DNA from 3 places in the Comamonas sp. HJ-2 genome. Region 3 is predicted to be linked to each of the others. Evidence: predicted binding sites of a transcription regulator. Region 3 holds the regulator's gene; each other region holds the start of a gene.
The links. Region 3 encodes FNR, which switches genes on or off when oxygen is low (the NO sensors DNR and NnrR bind a similar motif). Its sites were predicted from a motif close to TTGATNNNNATCAA; they were not measured.
Positions count from the first base shown of each region.

Region 1: a site for FNR is predicted at 2,671-2,684, ahead of ACWGXF_RS12395 (universal stress protein). Genes of this name have one in related genera too.
Region 2: a site for FNR is predicted at 3,930-3,943, ahead of adhP (alcohol dehydrogenase AdhP). Genes of this name have one in related genera too.

Region 1 covers NZ_JBSIFD010000013.1:78,504-85,292, reverse strand. The annotation lists gene ACWGXF_RS12405 (Bug family tripartite tricarboxylate transporter substrate binding protein) at 426-1,409, shown strand; gene ACWGXF_RS12400 (bacteriohemerythrin) at 1,495-2,052, shown strand; gene ACWGXF_RS12395 (universal stress protein) at 2,120-2,557, opposite strand; gene ACWGXF_RS12390 (hypothetical protein) at 2,715-3,188, opposite strand; gene ACWGXF_RS12385 (2OG-Fe dioxygenase family protein) at 3,378-4,157, opposite strand; gene pobA (4-hydroxybenzoate 3-monooxygenase) at 4,356-5,531, opposite strand; gene ACWGXF_RS12375 (IclR family transcriptional regulator domain-containing protein) at 5,712-6,500, shown strand; gene ACWGXF_RS12370 (LysR family transcriptional regulator) at 6,645-6,789, opposite strand, start outside.
Region 2 covers NZ_JBSIFD010000012.1:12,217-19,005, forward strand. The annotation lists gene ACWGXF_RS11175 (transglycosylase SLT domain-containing protein) at 1-23, opposite strand, end outside; gene ACWGXF_RS11180 (5-formyltetrahydrofolate cyclo-ligase) at 39-611, shown strand; gene ACWGXF_RS11185 (hypothetical protein) at 630-890, shown strand; gene queC (7-cyano-7-deazaguanine synthase QueC) at 1,008-1,769, opposite strand; gene ACWGXF_RS11195 (glutathione S-transferase family protein) at 1,885-2,565, shown strand; gene ACWGXF_RS11200 (multifunctional CCA addition/repair protein) at 2,625-3,887, shown strand; gene adhP (alcohol dehydrogenase AdhP) at 4,125-5,159, shown strand; gene trxC (thioredoxin TrxC) at 5,222-5,656, opposite strand; gene ACWGXF_RS11215 (DUF2905 domain-containing protein) at 5,866-6,066, opposite strand; gene ACWGXF_RS11220 (tripartite tricarboxylate transporter substrate binding protein) at 6,275-6,789, shown strand, end outside.
Region 3 covers NZ_JBSIFD010000014.1:166,062-172,850, reverse strand. The annotation lists gene hemN (oxygen-independent coproporphyrinogen III oxidase) at 1-866, opposite strand, end outside; gene fnr (fumarate/nitrate reduction transcriptional regulator Fnr) at 1,135-1,857, shown strand; gene ACWGXF_RS13595 (hypothetical protein) at 1,921-2,184, opposite strand; gene ACWGXF_RS13590 (FixH family protein) at 2,442-2,747, opposite strand; gene ccoG (cytochrome c oxidase accessory protein CcoG) at 2,874-4,316, opposite strand; gene ccoP (cytochrome-c oxidase, cbb3-type subunit III) at 4,399-5,310, opposite strand; gene ACWGXF_RS13575 (cbb3-type cytochrome oxidase subunit 3) at 5,338-5,475, opposite strand; gene ccoO (cytochrome-c oxidase, cbb3-type subunit II) at 5,493-6,125, opposite strand; gene ccoN (cytochrome-c oxidase, cbb3-type subunit I) at 6,145-6,789, opposite strand, start outside.

The DNA of each region.
Region 1 (6,789 bases), on a different contig from region 3:
GGACCCGAGCAAAAAATCTGGAAACAGGCGCAGCCTATTCTCGAACCAAGCCCTGGCAAGTCTTTCATGCGTGGCAGAATGTTTCCACTGGTCTGCAGCAGCCTCCGTGGCTGTGCGCAGAACCACAATCCGCACCCGTGGGCCACAAAGACAGCGACACCCGATCGGTACGCTGCCTCCGTGCTAGCAACGGCAGCAACCCTGTCGTGCAGCGCGTGCGGATGGCGATCATGTCCGTACGGCATGGCTCGCGCTCCCCGGTAAAGACAAATACCCATTGATGGCGGAACCACCGTCCCCGATCATCGAAAAGCCCACCTTCCGTGACTCTGGCTGCCGAGCTCAAGGCTCAGGCACCAGCCGCGACTGCGCCGCCCTTGTTTGCGGGCCAGCGCTCCCCCGTTCGTCTCTGGAGCTTCTTTTTCATGATTCGCCAAATTCTCATCAGCACAGCCGTGATCGCAAGCGCGGGCCTGAGCTTTTCAGCCGCTGCACAAGACCCCGCAGCCGACTACCCCAACAAGCCCGTGCGCATGATCGTGCCGTTCCCACCTGGCGGCGGCACCGACATCCTCTCGCGCGTGATTGCCAGCAAGCTCACCGAAGTCAGCAAATGGACCGTGGTGCCCGACAACCGTGCGGGTGCAGGCGGCACCATCGGCATCACCGAAGCCGTCAAGGCAGCGCCCACGGGCTATGACATGGTGATGGGCCAGAAGGACAACGTGGTCCTTGGCCCCTACCTCTACAAGAACCTGCCCTGGAACCCCAGCAAGGATCTGACCCCCGTGGCTCATGTGGCCTACACCCCCATCGTGATCGCCACGGCCGCCAACTCGCCATACAAGACGCTGGCCGACGTGGTGGCTGCAGCCAAGAAGAACCCGTCCAAGATCACCTACGGCTCGCCCGGCAACGGCACCAGCATCCATCTGGCCGGCGTGATGCTGGAAAAGGCCTCGGACATTCATCTGACTCACGTGCCCTACAAAGGCTCCAACCCCGCGATGATGGATGCACTGGCCGGCAATGTGGATCTGCTGGTGTCCTCCGTACCCTCGGCCATAGCCCAGATCAAGGCCGGCAAGCTGCGCGCCATCGCCGTGACCTCGGCAAAGCGCTCGTCCTCGCTGCCAGACACCCCGACACTGGCCGAGTCCGGTCTCAAGGGCTTTGATGTGAGCACCTGGTACGGCCTGTTCATGCCCAAGGGCACACCCGCAGCCATCGTGACCAAGGTCAATGTCGAAGTGAACAAGCTGCTGGCCATGCCCGAGGTGCGCGAGGCCATTCTGACCCAGGGTGCCGAGCCCCAGTCCATGAGCGTGGCCAACTTCGACAAGATGTTCCAGACCGACTTCAAGCAGTCCAAGCAGGTCGTCGAATCCTCGGGCGCCAAGATCGAGTGACATCCCGACGCGGCGCGCAGGATTCGCGCCGCCCTGCCTGGCGCGGATAGGCCTGATCTGCATCAATGCGGCATATGACAGGCTCGTGAATACTTCTCCGGAAACCCTTGAATTTCTGGAGAACATCATGGCATTGCTGGTCTGGGTCCCCGAGCTGGACACCGGGATTGCGGAGATCGACCGACAGCACCGCCGCATCGTCGATTACATCAACCGGCTTTATGAGTTGCGCAGCTCGCCAGATCGCGAAGGGCTGGGCGATGTCATCGGCGAGATGATCGACTACACCGTCTCGCACTTCGTCTTCGAGGAAAGCCTGATCGAGAGCGCCGGCTATATGTTCGCAGGGCCGCACAAAAAAGTGCACGAGCTGTTCACGCGCCGCGTGATCGAGATGCAGACCCGCTTCGATGCGGGCGAGGATGTGGCCGCCGAACTGCATGGCATGCTCTCGCGCTGGCTGTTCAACCACATCCGCAACGAAGACCATGGCTATGTGGACTCAGCCAAGGTCTATCTGCGCATGATGTCCAAAGAGAGCGGACACACGGCAGAAAAAGAACGACTCAAGGCGGAAGTGCTGCAGGAGCTGGAATTGCAGCGCAAGAAAAAAGGCTGGCTGGCCCGGCTGCTCAATCGCTGAGCACGCTTGCCCACAAGAAAAACGGCTCCCTGAGGAGCCGTTGCTTCATGGGGCAGCCGCCTGACGCTCACTCGCGCACGACCAGCACCGGCACACGCACGGCGCCCAGCACGCGCTGCGTGACGCTGCCCAGCATCAGCTTCTCAAGACCGCGTCGCCCCTGCGAGCCCATGACGACGAGATCGGCTCCCACGCTTTCCATGGTGCGCACAATGCCTTCATGCACCGCATGGCCCTCGCCCACCAGCGTCTTCACGGGCACGCCCGCCTCATCCATGATGGCCTTGACCGCATCCAGGGCGGTGTTGGCTTCGGCGGTGGCCGCGCTCAGATACTGTGACTGGCCGTAGGCAAAGTCGGCGCCCACGCCGGTGAAAGGATAGGGATCGACCACATACACCGCCGTCACGGCGCTGCCGAAGACCTTGGAAAGCTCTGCGGCCTTGTGCGCCGCCAGCATGGAGGGCTTGGAGCCGTCGACCGGAACCAGAATGTGATTGAACATGGACATATGTTTCTCCTTTCAGGTTGCAGGCGACAAGGACCTCAAGCCAGAGGCCCGGGGCAGATGCCGCTCTTGAAATAGCGTTGAGTCTGCCTTCATCATGCCTCAGCGTGTTGACATGAATCAACCCTGAAGTTCACGCTGACTGAGGTCTGGTTCAGATACAGACATGGGCCGTCTGGTATTCGTAGCATTTGTCCAGCAGAGTGTCGGACTTGTCGGTGATCGTGATGCGAGTGCCGTCTGGGCGCAGCAGGGATACATTCTTGAAGGCTGGCTCATGGGGCTTGCTGGGCGCATCGCGGCGCACGGTCCATTCCTCCCGGACGATGCCGCCAGGCATGTCCAGCATCACGACGATCCGCTCGGTATCGTCCGAGAGTCGAATGCACTTGGCATCATTGAGCTCGACCACGGCTCCGGCCGGCGCGGCCAGACCATAAGGGCATTCCTCCACGCCGTGAATCGGTACCGAGGCATCGCCGAGGGTAATCTCAAGGCCGTTGCGAAAGTAGATCGTGGGCTCCTTGGTGTAGGCCGCCTGCGCCGGACGGTCTTGCGAAGGCTTGCAGGCCGCTACTGTGACAAGAGCGGTCAGCACTGGAATACTAAGGGCGTAAAAGCGATTCATATAAAAAACCACGCTCTGCAAGGCGTGGTGTTGGCCAGCTGATCTGGCTTGTTGGATGCAGGGAAGACTCGAAGAGGCGAAAGCTTCGCCGCGACAAGCCTGCATCATGCAGTGTTGATGACGTCACTTTGACGTATTGAGCACGTTACAGTTTTGCTCAAATTTTCCGAACAAAGTCGTCCGCATCAATCAAGCAGCCTGACCCTGCTGCTCCTGGAGCTCGGCGCCCTGGAAGTTGCCACGACGATAGGTCAGCACCAGCGTGTCGCGCACGCCACCGGGCTCGGCAGGTTGAATCGGCGTGGTCTCATGAATCATGCGTGCGTCGTCGAGCAGCATCACGGACCAGGGCTCGGTCAAGGTAAAGCGCTGGCCGTTGGGGCCGGTCGCTTCGAACACGCGGGTCTCGCCCCCTTTGACGCCCTTGCGTCCCACCAGCAGCACGGCGACCAGATCGACGCCGTCGCGGTGAGCGCCTTCGGGCGTGGGACGGCCGATGCCGTCCGTGGTGTCGATGCGGAACTGGTGCGCCTCGACAAACCAGCGCTCATGCAGCTCGTCAGTGCAGAACACCTGATCCGCCAGCTGCCCCAAGGCATTGATCATCTCCAGCCATGCCGCACTCGTCGTCGTGCTGTCCAGCATGGGCTCGAACATACGCTGCATGCCGCCATGCAGAGCGTTGTATTCCACGGGCTGCCAGTGGGCGCGGTGGGGCACCTGCTGCACCTGATCGCCTTCGCTGACAAAGCAGGAATGGCGGCGGCGGCGATAGCGGCCTCCATCCTTGAGGAAGGCATCGGGCGGCAGACCCTGCCAGTCCGCATCCATGGCGTGCAGATCGGCCACACTCAGGCCCATCCACTGGGCGAAGTCCTCGGGCTGCAGCACGGCATAGCCGCGCGTGCGCAAGGACTGGGCTGCCTCGGCAGCGGCAATATAGGGAGGGGAAAACATGATGTGCGCCATAAGGTCGGCAAGCTTACTCCTCGCAGGCCCCGCTGGCTTGTGCCCCGGCATCAAAATTTACGCAAGGCAGCATCAACCAAATTGCATGGATGAAAAAAATGCCTGCATCGCACACAGCAATGCAGGCAGAACGCGAGGCGCCGTGATCGGGCACCGGGCCTTCATCACCACGGTGACGAAGGCAAGGCGGTCTCGGGCTTAAACCAGAGGCAGACCCACATAGTTCTCGGCCAGCGAGGTCGAGCCGGCTTCGGAGTGGACGATGTAGTCCAGCTCGGCTTCCTGTACCTTGGTGTTGAACTCGCCCTCGCCGGGGAAGTTGTGCAGCATGGAAGTCATCCACCAGGAGAAGCGCTCGGCCTTCCAGACACGGCGCAGGCACTGCTCGGAGTAACGGTCGATGCCAGCCTCGGACTGCTCCTTGTAGTACTCGACAAAGGCTTGCGACAGATAACCCACGTCGGAAGCTGCCAGGTTCAGGCCCTTGGCGCCGGTGGGGGGCACGATGTGCGCGGCGTCGCCGGCCAGGAACATGCGGCCGAAGCGCATGGGCTCGGTCACAAAGCTGCGCAGCGGCGCAATGCTTTTTTCCAGCGATGGGCCGGTCACCAGATTGGCGCGGGCTTCGGGGTCCAGGCGCTTCTTGAGCTCTTCCCAGAACGCTTCGTCGCTCCAGTCCTCGACCTTGTCGGTCAGCGGCACCTGCAGATAGTAGCGGCTGCGCGTGGCGCTGCGCTGGCTGCACAGGGCAAAGCCGCGCTCGGTGTTGGCATAGATCAGCTCGTGCGACACGGGCGGCGTATCCGAGAGCAGGCCCAGCCAGCCGAAGGGGTAGACCTTCTCGAAGGTCTTGATCTTGTCCTGAGGAGCGCTGGCGCGGCAGATGCCGTGAAAGCCGTCGCAGCCAGCGATGAAGTCGCACTCGATCTCGTGCACCTGGCCGTCTTTTTCGTAACGCACCTTGGGCTTGTCGCTCTCGAAGTCCACGGGCTGCACATGGCTGGCTTCGTAGACCGTGGTCAGGCCCTCCTGGGCGCGCACTTCCATCAGATCGCGGGTCACCTCGGTCTGGCCGTAGACCATCACGCGCTTGCCACCGGTCAGGTCATGCAGATTGATGCGGTGGCGCTTGCCCTTGAACAGCAGCTCGATGCCGTCATGAGGCAGACCTTCCTCATTCATGCGCTTGTCGGCACCCGCCTGCTTGAGCAGATCCACCGTCACCTGCTCCAGCACGCCGGCGCGGATGCGGCCCAGCACATAGTCGGCGCTGCGCTGCTCGATGATGATGTTGTCGATGCCCGCCTTGTAGAGCAGCTGCCCCAGCAGCAGACCCGAGGGACCGGCACCGATGATGGCGACTTGTGTACGCATGAATATGACTCCTTGTTATGGCTCAAAAACCTCTCAACCGGCGAGCGTGACGACGCCGGTTGCGCTGTGCAGCAAGACTAAGTTTTGTGCTGCATCAAGACAAAGGAGAGAATCGTTGTTTGCGCGATAATCGCACAATGAGAACGATGATCGCGCAAAACAAGAACTGCGGAAGCCTCCATGAATGACCATGGCTCACCCTCCATCGCCCCGGCAGACTTCATTGCCGGCCTGGCCAAGGGTCTGGCCGTACTGGAAAGCTTCGACACCGAGCGCCAACGCCTGAATGCCACCATGGCGGCCGAGCGCGCAGGCATCACGCGCGCTGCCGCCAGGCGCCATCTGCTCACCCTGGCCTATCTCGGCTATCTGGAATCCGACGGCAGCTATTTCTGGCTGGCTCCCAAGGTGCTGCGCCTGTCGGGCAGCTATCTGGCCTCGGCCCGGCTGCCGCGCATCGTGCAACCCGTGCTGCACAGACTGGCAGCGCAGACCGGACTGTCCTACTCCTGCGTGGTGCGCGAGGGCCGCGAAGTCGTCATCGTCGCGCGCAGCGCCGTTCATGAGAAGGGCGAGCGCCTGATGGCCCACGGACTGCATCTGGGCACGCGCCTGCCGGCGCACGCCACGTCCACGGGCCGGGTGCTGCTGGCCTCGCTCTCAAGCTCGGAGCTCGACGACTGGCTGGCCAGCTATGACCTGCCCAAGCTGACGGCACACACGGTGTCCGATGGTGCGGCGCTGAAGACCTTGCTCGACGAGGTGCGCCGCCTCGACTACTGCATGGCACTTGAGGAGCATGAACTGGCGATTCAGGCCGTGGCCGTGCCGCTACGCAATATGCGCGGGCGCACCGTGGCAGCGCTGAATGTGGTGACATCGGCCAAGCGCATGAGCCCGCAAACCATGCAGCAGGAAATACTGCCGCTGCTGCAGGAAGCCGCGAGAGCCTTGCGCCCCCAGCTTTGACGCTATCATTTCAGAAGCTTATTGCGATTGTTACCACTTGATTTCAGATAGAAAAATATCTGAAATCTTTATTCAGAACGCGCAACAAGCTCCCCTAACAGGAGCTTGAGCCATCAGCGGCAATACCCTGGGCAGGCACGACGCTCAGATATGCCCGCTTTCCACCGAGCACACCTGCATGCTGAGGCGGCGCAGCAGCTCGGCCGTGCGGCGCATCAGCGGCGTGGACTTCTTTTTGGCGGGCTGCACCAGGCACAAGGTGCTGACGATATGCGGCGACTTGATGGGC
Region 2 (6,789 bases), on a different contig from region 3:
GTCAAAATCTTCAGCCAGTGCATGGAGGAAATTATCCGATGGACAAAGCAGCGTTACGCCGCAAGTTGATTGAACTGCGCCTCAACCTTCCAGATCGCCTGCAACGCGCCGATGCGCTGCAGCAGGTGATGCGCTTTTGGCTGATGGAGCGGCCCGATACCGTGATTGGTGCCTACTGGCCCATCAAGGGTGAATTCGATCCGCTGCCAGCCCTGCATCGCTGGAAGGAAGATGGCGAGCTACAGGGTACTCCACAAAGGCGCAGGATCGGGCTGCCGGTGATAGACAAACAGCGCAAGACGCTGAGTTTTCACGCCTGGTACCCCGGTTGCCCGATGGAGGAGGACGCCTATGGCATTCCCAAGCCCAAGGATACCGAACTGCTGGTGCCCACGCTGCTGTTTGTCCCCTGCGTAGGCTATGCGGCCGGCGGCTACCGCCTGGGCTATGGCGGCGGTTTCTATGACCGCACGCTGGCCGAGCTGAGCCCGCGCCCCTTCACCGTGGGCCTGGGCTACACCAATGGCTATGTCGATGACTTCCAGCCCGAGGCCCATGACCAGCCGCTGGACGCCATCCTCAACGACAACGGCGTAGTCTGGCCCGTCTAACCTTTGAATCGCTTTGCCATGAGTCGTCCCCGCAAGAACATTCCCCAGCGCCGCTACCGCCAGCGCCCGCCACTGACCGTGATGCAGCTGCCGCTCACGCACCCCGAGGTGCTGCGGCTGCAAGCACATATGCGCCGCCATGGCGCGCTCGGCCTGACACCGCGCCAGCACGATGCCATCTGGGACTTTCTGTTCGAGCGCCCCGAGAGCCAGGCCTGGCTCAGCCAGATGACGGCGCAGATTCAGGCCGGGCAGATCGCCACGCGGCCCAGCGCCTGAGTCGGATCCATAGCGCAGATGCTCCTCATTAAGGAGCATCTACCGCATTTATCAAAAGGACTTCAAAGCAAAAATGCCTTGAAGTCCTTTTTTATCAAGCGCAAGAAGCTATCAATTTCAAGCTGACTGGCTGGCGCGCCAGTTGTGCCAGCCCGATGCACGCAGCTCGCAAGCCGGGCAGCTGCCACAGCCATAGCCCCACTCGTGCAGCGCATCGCGCGTGCCCTGATAGCAGGTATGGGTCTCGGTGCGGATCAGCTCCACCAGTTCGCTGCCGCCCAGGTCCTGGGCCAGTTGCCAGGTCTGGGCCTTGTCCAGCCACATCAGCGGCGTATCGATGCGCAGCCGGCGCTCCAGGCCCAGGTTCAGCGCCAGTTGCTGGGCCTTCATGGTGTCGTCGCGGCAATCGGGGTAGCCCGAGTAATCGGTCTCGCAGACGCCGGTGACGATCACCGTCAGCCCGCGGCGATAGGCCAGCGCGCCGGCCAGCGTCAGAAACAGCAGATTGCGGCCCGGCACAAAGGTGTTGGGCAGGCCGTCGGCCTGCATGGCAAAAGCCACATCCTCGGTCAGGGACGAGCCGCCGATCTGCTTGAGCACGTCGAGCGACAGCACATGGTCCTCGCCCAGACGCGGCGCCCATTGAGGAAAGCGCCGGGCCAGCTGCTCGCGCACACCGGCGCGCACCTGCATCTCCACGCTGTGGCGCTGGCCGTAGTCAAAGCCCAGCGTCTCCACGCGCTCGAACATGGCCAGGGCCTGGGCCAGGCAGGTGGTCGAGTCCTGGCCGCCCGAGAACAGCACCAGCGCGCCCTTGTGGTGACCGGCCCCGGCCACCTGAGCGGCCGGGCTTGCAGAAGAAGTCGAAGTATTTGCCATAGTGCTGCAATTACATCATCCGCCGCGCCGCCGAGACATGACTGTGGAATCAAAACACACAGACCGTCAGGCCCAAGCTTGATAAGCTGCTCGACAAACCACACAGGAGTCCGCCATGAAGCTCTATATCGGCAACAAGAATTACTCGTCCTGGTCCATGCGCCCCTGGGTGCTGATGCGCCAAAGCGGCATCAGCTTCGAAGAGCTCACACTGCGCTTTGACAGCTTTGCGCCCGACTCCAGCTTCAAGCTGCAGGCGCTGGCACTCGCACCGACCGGCAAGGTGCCGCTGCTGGTCGACGAGGGACTGATCATCTGGGACAGCCTGGCCATCTGCGAATACCTGGCCGAGCGTTTTCCCGACAAGCATCTGTGGCCGCAAACCGTGGCCCAGCGCGCCCGCGCGCGCAGCCTGGTGGCGCAGATGCACAGCGGCTTCGGCGCGCTGCGCAGCTTCTGCCCCATGAATATCGAAGCCCAGTTGCAGGAAACCGGAGCCCGGCTCTGGGCCGAGCATGCCGATCTGCGCAGCGATGTCCAGCAACTCGAAGAGCTCTGGACCCCGCTGCTGAGCGCTGCCAGCGGCCCCATGCTGTTTGGCCAGTTCAGCATTGCCGATGCGTTTTTTGCGCCAGTGTGCATGCGCATCAACAGCTACGGCCTGCCGACCTCGGCCCCCGTGCGCGCCTATGTGCAGCGCGTCACCCAGTTGCCAGCCACCCAGGAATGGATTCAGGCCGCGCTGGCCGAGCAGGACTTTCTGCAGTTTGAAGAGCCCTATCGCCAGCAGCGCTGAGGCCTGGCTCCCGCGATTGCGGTATCTGCAGGCCGGCTCGCAGCCACTACCATTGCAGCATGAGTGAATTCAAGGTTTTCAAGGTAGGCGGTGCGGTGCGCGATGCATTGCTGGGCCTGCCCGTCAACGATACGGACTGGGTGGTGGTTGGCGCCACGCCGGAGCAGATGAGCGCGCGCGGCTTCGTGCCCGTGGGGCGCGACTTTCCGGTGTTTCTGCACCCCCGGACCCATGAGGAATATGCGCTGGCACGCACCGAGCGCAAGAACGGCATGGGCTATCGCGGCTTTGTGGTCCACACCGCCGCCGATGTGACGCTGGAAGAAGACCTGGCGCGGCGCGATCTCACCATCAACTCCATCGCCGCTCCCGCAGACTGGACAGGCAACGGCAACCTCGAAGATCTGGTGGATCCCTACCACGGCCAGCAGGATCTGAAGAATCGCGTGCTGCGCCATGTGACCGATGCCTTCCGCGAAGACCCGGTACGCATTCTGCGTCTGGCCCGCTTTGCGGCGCGCTTCACCGATTTTTCCGTCGCGCCCGAGACCATGGAACTCATGCGCGAGATGGTGGCGGCCGGCGAGGTCGATGCCCTGGTGCCCGAGCGCGTGTGGCAGGAAATCAGCCGCGGCCTGATGGAGGAGCGGCCCTCGCGCATGTTCGAGATCCTGCGCGAATGCGGGGCGCTGGTCCGGCTGCTGCCCGAACTCGACAAGCTCTGGGGCGTGCCCCAGCGCGCCGAATACCACCCCGAGATCGATTGCGGCGTGCATGCCATGATGGTGCTGGACATGTCGGCCCGCTTGCAGGCACCGCTGTCCGTGCGTTTTGCCTGCCTCTGCCATGACTTCGGCAAGGGCACCACTCCGACCGATGTGCTGCCCCGCCATATCGGCCATGAGCAGCGCAGCGCCCGCCTGCTGCTGCAGGTCTGCGAGCGCTGGCGCGTGCCCAACGACTGCAAGGAGCTGGCCGAGGTCGTGGCGCGCGAGCATGGCAACATCCACCGCAGCCACGAGCTCAATGCCGCCGCCCTGCTGCGGCTGCTCGAGCGCTGCGATGCCATACGCAAGCCCCAGCGCTTCGAGGAAGCCCTGCAGGCCTGCGAATGCGACGCGCGCGGACGTCTGGGCTTTGAAGATGCGGCCTATCCGCAGCGCCAGCGCCTGGGCAATGCCCTGAAAGCGGCTCTGGCCGTGGAAACCGGCCCGGTGGCCCAGGCCGCAGCGCAGCGCGGCCTCAAGGGCAAGGCCATCGGCGACGCGGTGAGCAAGGCGCGCGAGCAGGCGATTGCCGCCTATCTGGAAGACGGCGCCTAGCCGCCCGCGCGCCGAGGTCCAGAAGGCAGGGATGGGCGCAGCTTGAGTTAAGTCAAAGAAGGTATGCTGCAGCCATTGCACAGTACGAGACGGCTACGGCGGTTCGCTCCGCCCGGGCCATGCAGCGGGTCACGAAGCCCGCTGCAACACCCATTCCATACCGGTATGGTTCTTTGACGGGCAAGTGTCCGGCCCACAGGCCACGGCCTTGCCCTCTTGCTTCAAGGAGGTGCTCTGATGTCCTTACCCCAGACCATGAAAGCCGCCGTGGTGCGTTCCTTCGGGAAGCCGCTCACGATCGAAGAAATGCCGGTCCCTCGACCGGCAGACGATCAGATCCTCGTCAAGATTGCCGCCTCCGGCGTCTGCCACACCGATCTGCATGCGGCCGAAGGCGACTGGCCCGTCAAGCCTCATCCGCCCTTCATTCCCGGCCATGAGGGCGTGGGCCATGTGGCTGCGGTGGGCAAGAACGTCAAGCATGTCAAGGAAGGGGATCGCGTGGGCGTGCCCTGGCTGCACAGCGCCTGCGGCTTCTGCCGCCACTGCATAGGCGGCTGGGAAACCTTGTGCGAATCTCAGACCAATACCGGCTATTCGGTCAATGGCGGCTTTGCCGATTACGCACTGGCCGACCCCAACTATGTGGGCCATCTGCCGTCCAATGTGAGCTTTATCGACGTCGCTCCCGTGCTCTGCGCCGGGGTCACGGTGTACAAGGGCCTGAAGGTCACCGACGCCAAGCCCGGCGACTGGGTGGTGATTTCCGGCATCGGCGGCCTGGGCCATATGGCCGTGCAATATGCCAAGGCCATGGGCTTCAATGTCGCGGCGGTCGACATCGACGACAGCAAGCTCGCGCTGGCGCGCCAGCTGGGCGCAACCGTCACCGTCAACGCCATGAACACCGACCCGGCGGCCTATCTGCAAAGAGAGATTGAAGGCGCCCACGGCGTGCTGGTCACGGCCGTGTCGCCCAAGGCTTTCGAGCAGGCTCTGGGCATGGTGCGTCGCGGCGGCACGATTTCGCTCAACGGCCTGCCGCCCGGCGACTTTCCGCTGCCGATCTTCTCCATGGTGCTCAAGGGCATCACGGTACGCGGCTCCATCGTCGGCACGCGCCTGGACCTGCAGGAGTCGCTGGACTTTGCCGCTCAGGGCAAGGTCAAGGCCACCGTATCCACCGATAAGCTGGAAAACATCAACGACATCTTTGCCCGCATGCACGAAGGCAAGATCGAAGGCCGCGTGGTGCTGGACATCGCCGCCTGAGCCAGGCTAACCGGCCCCGAACCGGGGCCGGGTGAACGGGCCCGCTCGCGCGAAGCCGCCGCTCAGATCACCGAGCGCACCCAGCGCACGATCTCCGAGGCAGGCAGGGCCCCGGAGATGCGTGCCAGTTCCCTGCCTTCCTTGAAAACCACCATGGTCGGAATGCTGCGAATGCCCAAGGGTGCTGCGGCCTGTGGATAAGCCTCGGTATCGAGCTTGGCCAGTTGCGCCTGCCCCGCCAGCTGCTGGGCCGCCTGGGCAAAGGCCGGCGCCATCATGCGGCAGGGGCCGCACCAGGGAGCCCAGAAATCCACGACCACGGGCAACTGGCTGCGGCCGGTGTGCCGGGCAAAGCTGTCGTTGTCCAGCGCCACGGGCTCGCCCGTCACCAGCGGCTGGTGGCAGCTGCCGCAATCGGGCTGATTGCCCAGTTGGTCGCTGGCAATGCGATTGGTGGTGTGGCAATGAGGACAGACGTAGTGCAGGGATTCGGACACAGGGGCAACCTTTCTAGGATTTACGCAAAAAAGAATGCGACAACGGCCTGCCTCCTGGGACAGTCGCCTTGCCTGAACCCGCTTTGCGCAAGTCGTACTTTCTTTGGCAATGCCTGACGGTGCCAGCAGGCACTGCTCGGGCTCAGGTCCGTATGTGCAGCCAAAGCCTGCAGATTCAAGTCGGCCAGCCTCAGAACGTGTTTACGCTCTCAGAGCTTCACAAAGCGGGCAATCAGCGCCGCCACCACGCTGAGCAGCACCGTACTGGCCACGGGCAGAAAAAATTCCTTGCCGAACAGCCGGAAACGGAAGTCGCCGGGCAGACGCCCCAGCCCTATGCGCTGCAGCCAGCCGTGCAGCCCGTTGACGAGCAACAGGGCCAGAAAAATGACGATCAACCAGCGAATCATGAGACCGCAAGTATAGGGGCGCACTGTCCTGACGGCCTGCGCGCCCATGCTGTCAGGCAGCCATTCCGTTTATGCATGACATGCTTCCCAAAGATTGATTGACCTCAATTCCCCCCTCTGCCCATGATGTCCAAGCCCTGCGCCATGCAGGGACCGGGCCCATGCGTCTGCCGTCACGGCCCGCCAACAACAAACAACGAGACATACCGTGCCCCAGACCTTTTCACGCAAACAGTTTCTTCTGACCGCAGCGCTGCTGGGCGCCAGCCTGGCCCTGCCGGCGGCTGCCGACAGCTTCCCCAATCGCCCGCTCAAGCTGGTCGTGCCTTTCTCGCCCGGCGGCAATACCGATGTCGTGGCGCGCCTGGTCGGCCAGGGTCTGGCCGAGGCCCTGGGCCAGCCGGTCGTGGTGGAGAACATCCCCGGCGCCAACGGAGCCATCGGAGCCAGCCGCGTCGCAGCCGCCGCCAATGACGGCTACACGCTGCTGTTCGGCACGGCAGGCACGCAGGCCATCAATCCCAGCCTGTACCGCAATCTCAGCGAGAAAAGCCTGGACGACTTCGAGTACGTGGCTCTGGTGACCTCGATTCCCAATGTGCTGGTGGTCAACGAATCGAAAACACCGGTCAAATCGGTGGCCGAGTTGGTGAGCTACGCGCGCGAGCGCCGCACCGGCATGAGCTATGGCTCGCCGGGCATGGGCTCCACCGTGCATCTGTC
Region 3 (6,789 bases):
CCTACATAGACATAGCCGCCATCCATGAATGCATCAATTGCGCCGGAGAGCATGTTCAGCTTGTCCTGTCCCATGGGCAGGTCTGCCGATTCGATGCGCCTTTGCGGCTTGAAGCGCTCGGGCAGATGCGCATAGGCATACAGTGCAATGCGATCGGGGCGCAGCTCATTGACCTGTGCCAGCGTGCGCGCAAAAGACTCGGGCGTCTGCCTGGGCAGCCCGTAGATCAGGTCCACATTGATGGAGACAAAGCCCAGGCGGCGCGCCTCGGCCACCAACGAAAAGACTTGCTCGGCGGGCTGCTCGCGGTGCACCGCTTTCTGCACCGCGGGATCAAAGTCCTGCACGCCAAAGCTCAGGCGATTGAACCCCATGTCCTTGAGAGCTCTCAGCCGCTCGTTGCTGACGGTGCGCGGATCGACCTCGATGGAGTACTCGCCCGCGGGATCCAGCTTGAAATGTTCACGCATCAAGACCATCAGCTGCTGCAACTCGGCATCGCTGAAGAAGGTCGGTGTGCCTCCGCCCAGATGCAGCTGGCTTACGAGCTGGCCTTTGCCGCAATGCTCGGTATGCATGGCCAGCTCGCGGCTCAAGTAGTCCAGATACTCGGCAGCCTTCTCATGATGCTTGGTCACGATCTTGTTGCAGGCGCAGTAATAGCAAAGCGACTCACAGAACGGCACATGCACATAAACGGACAGGGGCAAAGCGCGCGAGCCAGAATGCGTCTTGCGCTGCTTGAGTGCCAGTATGTAGTCGTCTGCACCAAAAGCCTCAACAAAACGGTCGGCTGTTGGGAACGATGTGTAGCGTGGGCCGGGGATATCAAAGCGGCTCAGCAACTCAGGCGTGACTGCGGTCATAACTGGGAGTTAGGGTGCGCCCACACTCTGTATAGAGCAGATTTCAATGGAAATCAGATCCTGAAAATCATGCCCAAAATAGGCAAAAGCGCGTGTTTTTGAACGAATACAGGCAATGTGCCCCAAGGCAATCACCCTGTCCTTGATGAAAATCAAGAGACCTCAAGGCAAGTGCTGCGACAATTTGATCCATCTCATCTTCAACCACGAGGTCAATGACCAGCGCGACTCTCCACTCCGTGTCTGTCTGCGCCGTTGCAAAAAGCCCATGAATCTTCAGACCATCAAAGCATCCTGCTCCAACTGCAATCTGCGTGAACTGTGCATGCCCATGGGCCTGGACGATGAACAAATGGAGCGCATTGACGAGATTGTGGCCACGCGCCGCAAGGTCAAGCGCGGTGGGCTGCTGTTTCGCAATGGCGAAGAGTTCACCTCGCTGTATGCCATTCGAACCGGCTTCTTCAAGACCAGCGTGGCCACCGAAGACGGACGCGATCAGGTCACAGGCTTTCAGATGGCTGGCGAAATCATTGGTCTGGACGGCATCGTCAACGACCACCACACTTGTGATGCCGTGGCCCTGGAAGACGCCGAGGTTTGCGTCATGCCGTTTGACAAACTGGAGCAGCTCTCGCGCGAGGTCACTGCCCTGCAGAACCATGTGCACAAGGTCATGAGCCGCGAAATCGTGCGCGAGCATGGCGTGATGCTGCTGCTGGGCAGCATGCGTGCCGAAGAGCGCCTGGCGGCCTTTGTGTTGAACCTGGTCCAGCGCCTGTCGGCACGCGGCTTTTCCAAGTCGGAGCTGGTGCTGCGCATGACGCGCGAAGAAATCGGCAGTTACCTGGGCCTCAAGCTCGAGACCGTGAGCCGCACTTTCTCCAAATTTGCAGAGGAAGGCATTGTGGAAGTCAAGCAGCGCCACCTGCGCATCCTGGATACCGAGGCGCTCAAACGCATCGTCAACAGCCAGCAATGCCAGAACTGAACCGAGTCGACAGACACTCTCAAGACAAAGCCCGCGGACAGCGGGCTTTTTTGTCTGTGCGAATTAATCGGGCAGAGGCTCGGAAACGATGCCGCCATTGAGATCGCTGACGGAGCGACCCAGCATCACCGTCATCGCACCTCCGATCAGGGTCACGACCCAGAAGGCAAAAAAAGCGACCGTATAGATGGCCTGGCGCGACCAGTCCAGGGGGGAGCCCAGCCAGTGCACATCCAGCGGGTCCACAAAGGCGAAAACCACCATCTCCATGATTGCCGCCGCCAGAAAGGCCGGCCAGACAATCCACATCCAGCGTCGAGCATCCATCCTGATTCTCCTTGGGCTGTGGGCTTGGTCATATTTTGCACAACAGTGGTGACCGTTCATGCAGGACTGCGGGCATGCACCGTGGCGGGAAACCCTGAACCACTCTCTTTTCAGTAGCATCCTGCGCCATCTGGATATCAAAAAACCATTTGCTTCTACATCAACGTTAGACAGAACATGCGCAACACGCTCTGATTTTGATATCGGCAACAAAAAAGGCCGCAAAAGCGACCTTGGCGGAGCAAGCGCCGGAGCGCTCAGCGATCCAGCGGATGGTCCTTGGCTGGTGTGGCCGCATGATTGCGGCCGGTGACTGCTGGTGCCAGGCTTTTTTCACTTTCGCTCAGGCGCTGGTTGATTTCCATGCCATGGCGGTAGTAGTCAGGGTCAATCACGGGATCGGGCCTGCTCAGTGCGATGTATGCGGTGACAAAGCCGGCAATCACCACGATCACCGGGCCGGCGATGATGAGCCAGACATGGGCAAACTTCCACCAGGGCTTGCCGTCCTCGGGGTGGATGATCTTGGCCGTTTGCGAGACCTTGGCTTGTGCTGCCGACATGATGAAACCTCTTTCCAAAATTCTGACCACCCAGGCACACACGGCAGGGTGGCATAAATTGTTGCCGATTGGCGGTGCCCTTGTCCGGCCTCCGTGATGGCTCACGAAGACCGTCAAGACCTGGCATTAACGCGGCACCAGGAACACCGTCTTCTCGGAAATACGCCCTGCTCCGGCAGTCACTGCATCCACATTGAAGTGTACGGGGTGCGAGCCGGGAGTTGCTGAGCCATACGGAATCTGCAGCCGCACCGCAATGCCGCGCGTCTCTGCAGGGCCAACGCTCACTTCCTGCTCGGATGCGACTTCCAGATTCTCCAGGCCCACGGCGCTGATACGGTAGCGCTGCTCGGACTCGGTGGCGTTCATGATCTGCAGACGGTAGACGTTCTCCAGCTTGCCGCCCGCCACGATGCGCGAAAGCGCAGCACGGTCACGAATCACATCGACCTTGAGCGGCTCGCGCAGCACCAGACTGGCGATCATGGCAGCGCTGAGGGCCACCAGCACGGCCGAGTAGATCAGCACACGCGGGCGGAAAATACGGCGAATAACCTGCACCTGCTTCCAGGCCTTGGCCACGGCATTCTGAGTGGTCAACCGGATCAGGCCACGCGGATACTCCATCTTGTCCATCACGGAGTTGCAGGCATCGATGCACAGACCGCAGCCGATGCATTCGTACTGCAACCCTTTGCGGATATCGATGCCCACGGGGCAGACCTGAACGCAAAGCTTGCAATCTATGCAGTCCCCCAGGCCCTGTGCCTTGTAGTCGACGTCTTTCTTGCGCGGGCCGCGAGCTTCACCACGTTCGGCGTCGTAGCTGACGATCATGGTGTCCTTGTCGAACATGGCACTCTGAAAGCGTGCATAGGGACACATGTACTTGCAGACCTGCTCGCGCATATAGCCGGCGTTGCCGTAGGTGGCGAAGCCGTAGAACGCCACCCAGAAAATCTGCCAGTTGCCCTGGAAGGCCATCAACTCCACACCCAACTCACGGATGGGCACGAAGTAGCCGACAAAGGTGAAACCTGTCCAAAGAGACAGAGCGATCCAGAGAAACTGCTTGAGCGACTTTTTCCAGATCTTCTCCAAAGTCCAGCCGCTCTTGTCGATACGCATGCGGGCACTGCGATCGCCTTCGACCTTGCTTTCGATCCACATGAAGATCTCGGTGTAGACCGTCTGCGGACAGGAGAAGCCACACCACAGACGCCCGGCTACGGCGGTAAACAGGAACAGCCCCAGTGCGCTGATGATCAGCAGCCCCGTCAGATAGATGAAGTCCTGCGGGTACAGCACCAGTCCGAACAGATAGAAGCGCCGGGCCCCCAAATCGAACAGCACCATCTGGCGCTCGCCCCACTGCAGCCAGGGCAGGCCGTAGAAGACGATCTGGGTCAGAAACACCATGGCCCAGCGCCACCGTGAGAACACGCCGCTAATAGAGCGTGAGTACACTTTTTGCTCGGAAGCGAACATAGGCACCAACTCAGGCCCGCCCTCATGAGGCTCAGGCGTGATCGGTATGACTTTTCGGGGCTTCCCCTGATCGCACGGCATCGCAGTTCCTTAATATTTTTGTAATTACTGAAAATTGAAACGCGAAAAAGGCGGTGCCAGGGCACCGCCTTTTAAAAACGCATTACTTCTGGTTTTGCGTATTCGAAAGACTCCAGACATAGGAAGCCAGCACGGCAATTTGCGCCTCCGTCAACTTCTCTTTCTGGGCAGGCATCTCATTGTGCTTGCCGTTGTTGACGATGTTGACGATTGCCGCCTCACCCCAGCCATGCAGCCAGATGTCATCGGTCAGGTTAGGAGCTCCCAGCGCGGGGTTGCCCTTGCCGTCCATGCCGTGACAAGCCGCACAGGCCACGAATTTGGACTTGCCCTGCGAAGCCTTGACGGCATCGTGAGGGCTGCCCGACAGGCTCAGCACATAGTGCGCCACATTGCGCACATCCTCCGCCGAGCCCACGGCTGCCGCCATGGGCGGCATCATGCCGATACGGCCGTTGGTGATGGTCTCCCTGATCTTCTCGGGAGATCCGCCATGCAACCAGTCGCCGTCCGCCAGATTCGGGAAGGACTTGCTGCCGCGAGCGTCAGAGCCGTGGCATTGCGCACAGTTGTTCATGAACAGACGCTCGCCAATGGCCATGGCCTGAGGGTCCTTGGCCATTTCTTCGGTGGGCATGCTGGTGAACTTGGCATACAGAGGCTCCAGGTCCGCCTTGGCCTTGGCCATTTCCTTGTCGTAGGCGCCGGTCTGGCTCCAGTCCAGCTTGCCGCCGAAGCCGCCAAGACCTGGGTAGACCACAAGATAGCCCAGGCTGAAAACCACGGTGATCACGAACAGACCCATCCACCACTTGGGCATGGGGTTGTTGAGTTCACGCAGGTCTTCGTCCCAGACATGGCCTGTGGTGTTGTCGCCCGAGGGAACGACCTTCTTGCGGGCCACCAGAATCAGCAGCAGCAAGCAGCCAAAGATGCCGATCAGCGTAATCGCCGCGACATACACCGACCAGAAATTGTTAATGAAATCGCTCATGGGATGTTCTCGTTGTGGTGATCAGACTCAGTCTTCCAGGAATGGAACCTGAGCTGCCTCGTCAAAACGGGCCTGGTTGCGGCGGGCATACGCCCACCACCAGATGCCCACGAAACACGCCAGCGATGCCAGCGTGGCCACGATACGCATGGTGGTGATATCCATTTCCAGCCCTTTCTCTCTTACTTGACGGCGCGACCAAGGACCTGCAGATAGGCAATCACTGCCTCCATCTCTGTCTTGTCCTTGACCTCGGCCTGAGCACCGGCGATTTCCGCATCGGTGTACGGCACGCCCACCTTGCGCAGCGCGCTCATGCGCGTTGCCACGGCCGTGTCATCCACCTTGTTGGCTTCCAGCCAGGGGTAAGCAGGCATGTTGGACTCGGGCACCACGTCACGCGGGTTGTTCAGGTGGATGCGATGCCATTCGTCGCTGTACTTGCCGCCCACGCGATGCAGGTCGGGGCCGGTACGCTTGGAGCCCCACTGGAAGGGGTGGTCGTAGACGAACTCGCCAGCCACCGAGTAGTGGCCGTAGCGCATGGTCTCGGCGCGGAAGGGACGGATCATCTGCGAGTGGCAGTTGTAGCAACCCTCGCGCAGATAGACGTCGCGCCCCATCAGCTGCAACGGCGTGTAGGGCTTGAGACCCGCCACGGCTTCGGTCGTGGACTTCTGGAAGAACAGCGGCACGATTTCCACCAGGCCGCCAATGGTCAGCACGAACAGCGTCAGCGCGATCAGCAAAAAGTTGCTGGTCTCGATCTTCTCGTGCGAAAAGCTCTTGGGAGCTGCGTTATTTTGATCAGACATTGCTTTTGCTCCTCAATGCTCAGGCGTGAGCCACCACGGCAGGCACTGCCACCTTGACGGAACGGCCGGCCATTGCGGTCTTCCAGGTGTTCCATGCCATCACCAGCATGCCGCCCAGATACAGCAGACCGCCAGTCACGCGAATCACATAGAAGGGATAGGTCGCCTTCACGCTTTCCACGAAGGTGTAGGTCAGCGTGCCGTCGGGGTTGACAGCGCGCCACATCAGGCCCTGCATCACACCGGCAATCCACATTGCGGCGATGTACAGCACGATGCCGATGGTCGCCATCCAGAAGTGCAGCTCGATCGCGGGCACGGAGTGCATCTTCTCGCGGCCGAACAGACGGGGGATCAGGTAGTACAGAGAGCCCATGGTGATCAGACCCACCCAGCCCAGAGCGCCGGAGTGCACGTGGCCCACGGTCCAATCGGTGTAGTGGCTCAGCGCGTTCACGGTCTTGATGGCCATCATCGGGCCTTCGAAGGTGGACATGCCGTAGAACGACAGGGACACGATCAGGAAACGCAGGATGGGATCGTCGCGCAGCTTGTGCCAGGCACCCGACAGCGTCATGATGCCGTTGATCATGCCGCCCCAGCTGGGAGCCAGCAGGATCAGCGAGAACACCATGCCCACGGACTGGGTCCAGTCAGGCAAAGC